Regions from separate parts of the Tunturiibacter gelidiferens genome, predicted to be linked through region 1. Evidence: riboswitches for the same ligand, from Rfam matches in the RefSeq annotation. Region 1 holds a riboswitch; each other region holds the start of a gene.

Evidence for each region. Region 1 has a riboswitch for cobalamin ahead of RBB81_RS22035 (TonB-dependent receptor). Riboswitches for the same ligand answer to the same signal wherever they lie in the genome.
Region 2: it holds a riboswitch for cobalamin, as region 1 does, so the genes downstream of both, cobU (bifunctional adenosylcobinamide kinase/adenosylcobinamide-phosphate guanylyltransferase) here and RBB81_RS22035 (TonB-dependent receptor) in region 1, are expected to answer to the same signal.
Region 3: it holds a riboswitch for cobalamin, as region 1 does, so the genes downstream of both, cobG (precorrin-3B synthase) here and RBB81_RS22035 (TonB-dependent receptor) in region 1, are expected to answer to the same signal.

What each region holds. Positions count from the first base shown of each region.
Region 1 covers NZ_CP132938.1:5,138,366-5,141,605, reverse strand. Annotated here, with positions in the region: gene RBB81_RS22045 (hypothetical protein) at 40-213, opposite strand; gene RBB81_RS22040 (AraC family transcriptional regulator) at 322-1,296, shown strand; cobalamin riboswitch at 1,420-1,614, shown strand; gene RBB81_RS22035 (TonB-dependent receptor) at 1,683-2,627, shown strand; gene RBB81_RS22030 (hypothetical protein) at 2,973-3,176, opposite strand.
Region 2 covers NZ_CP132938.1:1,660,454-1,663,693, forward strand. Annotated here, with positions in the region: gene RBB81_RS07635 (cobyrinate a,c-diamide synthase) at 1-1,188, opposite strand, end outside; gene cobU (bifunctional adenosylcobinamide kinase/adenosylcobinamide-phosphate guanylyltransferase) at 1,185-1,715, opposite strand; cobalamin riboswitch at 1,864-2,038, opposite strand; gene hemG (protoporphyrinogen oxidase) at 2,065-3,240, opposite strand, start outside.
Region 3 covers NZ_CP132938.1:4,056,784-4,060,023, reverse strand. Annotated here, with positions in the region: gene ispG (flavodoxin-dependent (E)-4-hydroxy-3-methylbut-2-enyl-diphosphate synthase) at 1-757, opposite strand, end outside; tRNA gene RBB81_RS17705 (tRNA-Arg) at 823-899, shown strand; cobalamin riboswitch at 1,155-1,348, shown strand; gene cobG (precorrin-3B synthase) at 1,404-2,741, shown strand; gene RBB81_RS17695 (precorrin-8X methylmutase) at 2,744-3,240, shown strand, end outside.

The sequences.
Region 1 (3,240 bases):
TGCTCCTTCGAACTGCGCCGATTGGCCGCTAAACATACCCTATCTGTGAAGCATTACGGTCAGAACAAAAGCAAACAGAGCAATGATACCGACAACTGTGCCAAGAAGGCCCGTCGCGATAAAGATCGTTGCCGAGCGTTTGTTCTCGGGTTTGGGCGGGGTGATGCCGACTGTCATGATGAAGCCGTCGACTACTCCCTGGATAAGTCCCATCTCAGTTTCCTCTCCCTAGAGATACCGGATTTTCAATGGGCGCATGTGGCTGATCTTGCGGTAGGTTGTCTGTTCTTGCTGGATCTATGATGAATAAGGAGATCGTGCATGACTGGGTTCGGTGGCGGGACAGGCAGCGAAGGTCGAGGAAACGGAGTGCTTAGTAGGCTCGACGCCACCCCTTGCCACGACCCGATGAGGTCGAAACGCATCTCCGTCTTGATGGAAGGGGAGTCGGTGCCTCTGCTCCCTGGACAACCCACTACCAATAACGCACGCTCACCCTGGACTGGCATGATGCTGGAGAGGCATCGCCTCGGCGCAGTAGCCATACCGGAACATGAGCACACAACGTTTTGTCTGCATCTTCAATCCAGTGGTCCGGTCGAGATGGACTGGCACAGCTCCGGACAGAAAGGCTGTGTCCGATCAGATGTTGGCAGCCTAATCCTACTGGCGCCGGGGACCCGAGACAGCCTGCTCTGGTATGGGCCTTCGCAGCGTATCGTGGCATCCCTGGAGCCATCGCTGCTTAGTCAGGCTGCCGAACAAATTGGTATCAGAGGGCCGTGCGACTTCGAAAATCAGTGGTCGTTTCAAGATGAACAGTTGCGTCTCCTGCTAACGGAGATGGAGCGAGAGATGAACGCAGGCTGGCCCATGGGATCTCTTTATGGAGATATATTGGGGATGTCCTTGTCGATAGCTCTCATCAAGAAGTATGGGCTTACTTCATCGGCCCCCGCCAGAATAAAAGGCGGGCTTTCGCGCCCGAATCTCCGGCGAGTGCAGTCATACATAGAAGCAAATCTGCATCGGGATATTCGCCTCCAGGAGTTGGCGGCCCTCACAGACTTAAGTGTCTTTCACTTCGCACGGTCTTTTAGGGAGAGTTCAGGATCCACGCCGCATCAATACATCGTGAGTATGAGAGTCCAGAAGGCGAAGACACTTCTCTTGCGAGCAGAGTGGACTATTCAACAGGTTGCTTCCGCTACCGGGTTTTCGGATGGAGGTCGGTTCTCGAAGATCTTCCGGAAGTTCACGGGGATAAGTCCGACCGTCTGGCGACGAACGGTTTAGCTCATCGCACCGGGGATCGTTGCGCAGCGTGCTCACAGACTGAATTACTCAACTGCTGAAACCGTGAAAATCGTCACTGGAGACAATCCTGTTGATATCGCAAACTTTTCTCTTATGCTAGTTTGTAAGAGAAACATCCTAGGTGCCCGCGAGGGCATAAAAGGGAAGCCGGTGTGAGTCCGGCATGGTCCCGCCACTGTAATCAGGAAAAGACCCTTCACTAGCCACTCAGTCCATCGGGGAAGGCGAAGCGTCAGGAGCCGCTCAACAGCAGCTTCGCCTGTAAATCAGGAGACCTACCCAGGAGAAGTCGTGATTCTACCCCGCGTGGAAACGGGGGCGATCGCTCACTCATCCTGAGCTTAGCCTGATTACCACGCCATTTTTTGAGGCGTAATGCTGCTATCGAAGTCAAGCTCTCCTTCCATCAAAACGCTCCTGTCTCTTCTAGCGTTCGCATCGCTCGTTCTAACACATCGCTTCTGCGAGCCGCAACCGGAGGCAGCATCTCCGGTGCCATCACCGACCGGAGCGGGGCCGTTGTCGTAGGAGCAGCGCTCAAGCTGGTCAACACCGCTCAGCAGACAACCTACAACACAGTCTCCGACAAACAGGGCTTCTACACCTTTCCAAATCTTCCAGTAGGTCACTACGACATTGACATCGCCGCGATAGGCTTCAACGCGCAGCGAAAAACCGGCCTGTCTGTAGACGCCGACTCCGCTCTACGCATCAACGCCTCCCTGGAAATCGGTACACGATCCGACGTCGTAGTCGTCACCAGCGAAGCCGGCGTTCAGGTCGACACCACCGCCACCCATCTGGGCGAAGTAGTCTCCGGAGATCAGATGACCGCTATCCCCCTCAACGGCCGCAGCTACACCGACCTGCTCGCCATCCAGCCCGGCGTCGCCCCTATCTCAACCCTTCTGCCCAGCTCCGTCATCATGGCCGGAGTCACTGGTGGCCTCGATCCCTCCGGCGACGCAAACCCCGGCAACCTCTCCATCAACGGTCAGCGCGAATCCTCCAACGGATTCCTGGTCAACGGAATAGACGTTCAGGAGCACATGAATGGAGGCACCTCCGTCATCCCGAACCTAGACTCCATCGAAGAGTTCCGCGTCCTCACCGCCAACTTCGATCCCGAGTATGGCAACTACAACGGCGGCATCGTCACCGTTGTCAGCAAATCAGGCACAAATCGCTTCCGCGGCAAAGCCTTCGAGTTCTTCCGCAACACCAACCTCGACGCCAGGGGCTACTTCGATCGAACCCGCGCCCCCTTCAATCAAAATCAGTTCGGCGGAGCCATCGGCGGCCCCATTTAGCAGGACAAACTATTCTTCTTCGCCGACTATCAGGGAACCCGGACCACGCAGGGCGTCTCCACGGGGAACATCTCCGTCCCCTCCCTCGCACAACGCTCCGGCAACTTCGACGACCTCACCGGATCTGTCAGCGGTTCCTATCTCGCATCGCTGCTGAGCCAGCAACTAGGACGCACCATCACCGCCGGCGAACCTTACACCAGCGTCTTTCCTGACGGAAACATCCCCCAGAGCGCATGGTCCGCCCCCGCAAAAAATCTTCTCCAATACATCCCCTCCCCAAACGTCGGCCAAAATCAGTTCTCCAGCTCCTCCTTCTCGCAAACCGTCCGCGACGATAAAGGGTCAGCACGAGTCGACGGCAACAGCCGGTTCGGCCAGCTGTCCGGCTACTATTTCATCGACGACTACAGCCTCGACAACCCGTATCCTGGCTCCGTCGCTGGTGCGAGCATCCCCGGATTCGACGCTCTCTTCATCGGTCGTGCCCAACTCTTCTCCGTCGGCGACACCAAGGTCATCGGAGCAAACAAAGTCAACGAATTCCACATCGGCTACCTCCGCAACGCCAACATCATCGGCCAGCCAAAAGGAGGCCTCGGCGTCAGCCTCG
Region 2 (3,240 bases), 2.0 Mb from region 1:
GTAGTGAAAGCTATGCCCGCGCACAGTTGTCCCCTTCACGCCCAGCAGACAGTCTTCAGTGAACTCTACGGTGACGTATCCAAACTGTACGAGCTTACCGGTCATCTGCATCGAGAGTGGCAGCACGTCAGCCATTGCGAAGGTCTCTCCGCTGGCGGTGCTAAGGCTCTTGGACAGATAAATCATTCCACCGCACTCCGCATAGATCGGTCTTCCCGAAGCAGCGAAGGCACGAACATCATCCAGCATGCTCCGATTGTTGCTCAACTGTTCTGCATGGAGTTCGGGATATCCTCCTCCTAAGTAGAGTCCGTCCAGTCCTGTTGGAAGACACCTATCGTGCAGTGGACTGAACTGAACGATCTCGGACCCCTGTTCGCGCAGTAGATCCAGATTGTCCTCGTAATAGAACGAGAAAGCGTGATCCGATGGCACGCCGATTCGCACAGCTTCTTCAGATTGCGAGTGCCTCACGCCTGAATCCTGATCCTCGTTCAGCTTCAAACCGCACTGGAGTTCAAGCAAACGATCAAGATCGAAGAACCTTTCTGCAAGCGCAGCCAGTGTGTCGATCGCAGTATCATCTTCAGTCGCAGCCTCAGCTGCACCCTGCAGGCCTAGATGCCGCTCGGGAATTGCGATCGTCTGATCACGGGGCAGCCAACCCAGAATCTTCGTCCTGCACGAGGTCTCAATCGCCGCCCGCAGCATCTCGTAGTGCCTCTCGGTCGCAACGCGATTCAAAATCACACCCGCAAGCCGCAAATCCGGATCGAACATCTCAAAGCCGAGCAGAACCGCAGCGATGCTCCTAGCTGTTTTCGCGGCGTCGACGACCAGCACCACAGGCAGCATTAGCAGCTTGGCGATCTCCGCTGTACTGCCCGCTTCTGTGTTTCCGCTCTTCCCATCGAACAATCCCATCATGCCTTCAGCGACCAGAACATCCGCTTCTCGCGCGGCATCTCGCAGAACGTTGCGATTAGCCTCTTCGCTCAGCATCCATGTATCAATATTTCGAGCCTTTCGCCCGCATATTCGCGTGTGATGTCCAGTATCCAGAAAGTCGGGTCCACATTTAAATGGCTGCACAGCGAGCCCACGTCGTCGGAGCCCCGCCATAATCGCCAGTGCAACCGTCGTCTTGCCAACGCCGCTAGCGGTGCCCGACACTAACAGGCCTCTCACAGCGTCACCTCAAGATGTCCCTTCAAGGCAAGCGGCAGTCCCGCCACCATCAACACAACATCATCGGCAACTCTTGCCACGCTTTGATTGATCTCGCCCAGCAAATCGCGATATCGCCGCCCCAGGGGATACGCCGGCACCACCCCGCTGCCTACCTCGTTCGAAACCAACACCACTGAACAACTTGCCGACCGCAACGCCTCACATAAAGCCTCGACGCGCCGATCCACAGCCCCCCGATCGTCACCTTCGGCCTCAAGAAGATTCGCTGCAAAGATCGTCAGGCAATCAACCACCATCACATCGCAGCTGGATCCCCGCTGCGCCAGCACCTGAACCAGCTCCAGTGGCTCCTCCACGGTGATCCACTCTGCCGGCCGCTCTTCGCGATGCCGTTCGATCTTCCTCTGCATCTCGTCGTCCGAGACCTTCGCCGTCGCCACAAAGATCACGCGGCTCTCTCGCTCGGCAAGCTGTTGCGCATAACGGCTCTTGCCGCTGCGAACGCCACCAAGAACGAGTGTCACGGAACTCTGGCGCATCTCCTGCATCGTTAGCTCCTCGCCCGGCATCTTTCGAAGCAATCGAGCAGAGCGGGATGAATTTTAGGCAGCGCTCGGGCAGACTCTTACAGTCGGCGAGAATGCTCTCCAGCTCTCCCAGCGAAGCTGAATCAAGCCTGATCGGCCACCAGCAGGTCTCCTGACTTACGCTTCGTCGAGCTCTGACTCACCTTCCCAGGACGAATCCCAGTGGCTTAGTACCAATCGTCAAAACTCTCAGCGCTTACAGTTACGGGGTAGCGACGGATTCACACCGTCTTCCCAACACCAGTGTAGAAAAAGACTATCCCGGTCATTGCGCCGGGTCAAATCTTTACAACTCCGCGACCTCCGCTAGACCTTCGCTCTCCCGTGCCATCCGCCGCGCCGCAACCCGAGCATCGCGCACCAGATCGGGCACGCCCACGCCATGATACCCGTTGCCGAGCAACCACAATCCGTCGAGCGCGCTCACTCGCTCATCGAGCTTCTTCATCCGCTCCAGATGTCCCACTGCGTACTGCGGAAGACTGCGAGGCCAACGTCGCACCACAGTGACCTGCGGCTCCGGCAGCGGACCCAGAATCCTCGCCAGCTCCATCCGCGCCACAGCGGCTGTCTCGTCATTACCGCACCGCATCAGCCGTTCGGCCGCTTTCCCGCCAAAGAAGGCTCGCACCAGCCGTCCTCCCTGCGGTACCCGGTCTTCAAACTTCTGATCGACAAAGGTACCCGCAAGCAGCAGACTATCGGAGCCTGGCGGCACCAGAAAGCCGAACCCGGGCGGAACAGGAAACTTCGCGGCGTCAGGAAATCCAAATGCTGCTACCACCGCAGAGCTTGCGTCCATCTCCATCAAAGGAGCGACCTCGGGGTCCACCGGAGACAGTAGGGAACACGCAACATCGACCGGCGCAGCCATCATCACTGCGTCGAAACGTTCGACACCTCGCGCCGTTCCTACCAGCCATCCCTCTTCGCCGTACGAGATGAACCTTACCTCCGCGAGCAGTCGAACCCAATCCTCAGGAATCGCAGCGATCATACGATCCACCAGCGTTCCCATGCCGCTCCTCAATGTTGTAAACACGGAGTGTCTCTTTGCCGCAACACTCGCCTGCAATGCGCCTATCAAACTGCCGCGCTCCCGCTCCATCGCGACAAAGGGAGCCATCACCGCACGCACGCTCAACTTCGTCACATCGCCGCCAAACACGCCGCTCAGAAGGGGTGCTCCTATCTTTGCCAGCACCTCATCTCCAAAATGGCGGCGAACAAACTCCGCAACGCTCTCGTCCTGGTCAGGGGCGGCCTCACGCAACTCCTCTGCTCGTCCCATCTCTTCGTGATACGCCAGCTTCGCCGCAGCGCTGAACATATCCGAAGCATCCATCGCATCGAGATCGACCGGCACCATCATCCGCATACCATCCGGCATCGCCTGCAGCTTCTTGTCCACCAGCACATAGGTCTTGCGCGTCGCGTCATTCGACGGCATCACTTCATTGCC
Region 3 (3,240 bases), 1.1 Mb from region 1:
GCAGCAAAGGAGCCAGACCCGCAGCCGAAGCCACCACGCCCTTCATCCCCATCCCGGCCTCGGTCAGCCCGAGATGCAGCGCATAGTCGCAACGCTTCGCCAACTCGGTATAAACATCGATCAGATCTCGAACCCCCGACACCTTCGCCGACAAAATAATCTGATCCCGTCGCAATCCATACCGCTCCGCGGCAGCGGCGTTATCAAGAGCCGACACCACCATCGCCTCCATCATCACGTCGCGAGCGGCCAGGGGATTGGCCGACTTCGAATTTTCGTCCATCATCTTCGTCAGCAGCGCCTGATCGAGCGAACCCCAGTTCACACCAATCCGCACCGGCTTTTGATGCTCAACCGCAACCTCAACCATCGTCCGGAAGTTGTCATCGTCCTTCCGACCGATCGACACATTGCCCGGATTGATCCTGTACTTCGCGAGCGCCTTCGCCGTCTCGGGATACTTCCGCAGCAGTAGGTGACCGTTGTAGTGAAAGTCGCCAATGATCGGAGTCGACCAGCCCTTCTTCGCCAGCTCCTCGACGATCGCCGGCACAGCCTTCGCCGCCTCGTCATTGTTGACCGTCACGCGCACCATCTCCGAGCCGGCGCGAGCCAGCGCCGCAATCTGCTGCACCGAACTCTCGACATCAGCCGTATCCGTATTGGTCATCGACTGCACCACAACCGGCGAATCCGACCCAACTCGAACTCCACCAATGTTCACCGTTACCGCACGTCGACGCTGTATCTCAGGCATAAACTCTCCACCCTCAAGTTTACCACCGCAACACCAACAACCTACGCGATACACTACCGAAACGTGGCCCGGTAGCTCAGTTGCATAGAGCAGCGCACTCCTAACGCGAAGGTCGCAGGTTGGACTCCTGCCCGGGCCACCACCAGCAAAAATATCTGAAGCTCGGTACCCGTCAGGACTCCTGCCCAAGCCACCACGCCACAAATGTCCGAATCGCGCTTCGCGTCAGGACTCCTGCCCGGGCCACCACCAGCAAAAAATATCTGAAGCTCGGTACCCGTCAGGACTCCTGCCCAAGCCACGACCGCCAAACGAACCCCAAACGCAAGCCTGACAAAGCGTTGACATCTGTTGCTTTACACGAATTCACGACGTTGTTCGGAATATTTATCTGATCTATACTCGAACTGTTTCCGGTGGTTGCTTCCAAGGAGCAAACCAAAAGGGAATCCGGTGAGAATCCGGAACTGCCCCGCAGCGGTAATCAGGAACGAAAGCTCTAAACAAAGCACTGGTCTGGTTGCGGACTGGGAAGCTGGAGCCATTAGGTAGCCTGTGAGTCCGAAAACCTGCCGAAAACAGTGCCTAAATTGGGCACAATGACACACGCTTCCGAGGGGAAGGTCGGGTGGCCGCAGCCTAATTCATGAGCTGCGTTTCCCGACGATTCTTGCGGCGGCGAGTCAAGAAAGAAAGTCGCATGATGAGAGTTGGAGAGAGTTTCTGCCCTGGAATTCTTCATGCCGTCCAGGCGAAAGACGGTCTACTCACTCGGATAAGAGTGCCGGGAGGGATGATTACTCCAAGCCAACTCACCGCTGTCGCAGAACTTTCCGCTTCATTCGCGGATGGGAACGTCGACATCACTTCACGATCAAATATCCAACTGCGGGCCATTAAGACTAAAGATCTCAGCTCCTTAGTTCACGGTCTCGACCTCGCGGGCTTTCTTCCATCACCGTTACATGACCGAATCCGCAATATTGTGGCAAGTCCCTTCGCAGGCTTAGGCTTCGGCGAGATCTTGGATACTCAGCCATTCGTTCGAGAGCTAGATCGTCGTCTCATCGCCGATCATGTGATAGCCGGTCTACCGCCTAAGTTCAGTTTTGCCATCGATGGCGGAGGACGCTGGTTTGGTCGCGACTGCGACGATCTCGCCCTACGAGCAGTGAACGTTGATAACACGCCTCTGTTTCACCTCGCAATCGGGGGGATCCTGTCTGGCTTTGGCGTAAGAGTCGATGAGGCCGTGGACTGCATACTCGAGGCTGCAAAGATGTGCGTCGAGATCTCAAAAGAACTCGAAATGCCTGCAAGGGGAAGGAAAATCGCGTCAGCACCAAGAGCGATGAATCGATTGCTCGACGCGTTATCTGATTTTCTCGTGGCTTGTCCGTTTCCCGACGGTTTAGGCGACGTCGACGATATGCCGGTAGGAATCTACCCATGCGAGCGAGTGGGTTTCGTAGACTTGGTTCCCTCGGTTCCTCTTGGACGACTAACTGCAGAGCAGATAAGGTGTATGGCCTCAATCGCAAAGAGATGGGATGGAGATATTCGATTGGCTCCATGGCGAGGTGTTGTCCTCGGATCTATTCCTGAAAGTTCGGTCAGTCAGATTACTGCAAAGCTTGAGGCAGTTGGTCTATCGTCTGATGGCAAAGATGGATACCGGGGGGTAGCTGCTTGTGCGGGCATTGTCGGCTGTGATGCCTCTCTGGCTGATGTGAGACATCATGCATCTTTGTTGGCGCTCCGCCTAGCCGGCCGCTACACACAACCAGGCTGGACGGTCAATATTTCAGGATGTGAAAAACAATGCGCGATGCGAAGTGGTGCGACCGCCGAACTGATAGCAAGTTCCTCGGGCTACAGTTTGCGGATCAATGGGCAATTTATTGCTTCAAACTGTTCGCTTGAATCTGCCATCGACAACGTGGCCGCATGTCAGGCAGAAATACCCATTGAGGTTTTTTCGTGAGGATGATTTATAAGAAAGACGCGCAGGATATTTATCGAGAATCCTTTGAGATTATCAGGGCTGAGTCCGACCTGTCCGCCTTTACACCAGACCTCGCTCGGGTGGTGGTAAGGATGATTCACGCATGCGGGATGACGGATCTGCCGCAATACGTCTCTGCCTCACCGACTGCGATTGAAGTTGGTGAGCAGGCGCTCCTCGCAGGAAAGCCCATATTTTGTGATGCAAATATGGTGGCAAATGGGATTACCCGATCCAGGCTTCCAAAAGACAATGAAGTGATCTGCACCCTGAGCGATCCAAAAACTGGTGAGATAGCGAGGAGATTTGACACGACTCGCAGTGCGGCAGCTCTGGAACTTTGGCGCGACAAGCTTGACGGTTCTATTGTCGTGATCGGAAATGCACCCACGGCTTTGTTCCACCTGCTCGAAATGCTCGAAGCAGGTGCACCGACTCCCGCTCTCATCATCGGCGTTCCTGTTGGCTTCGTCGGCGC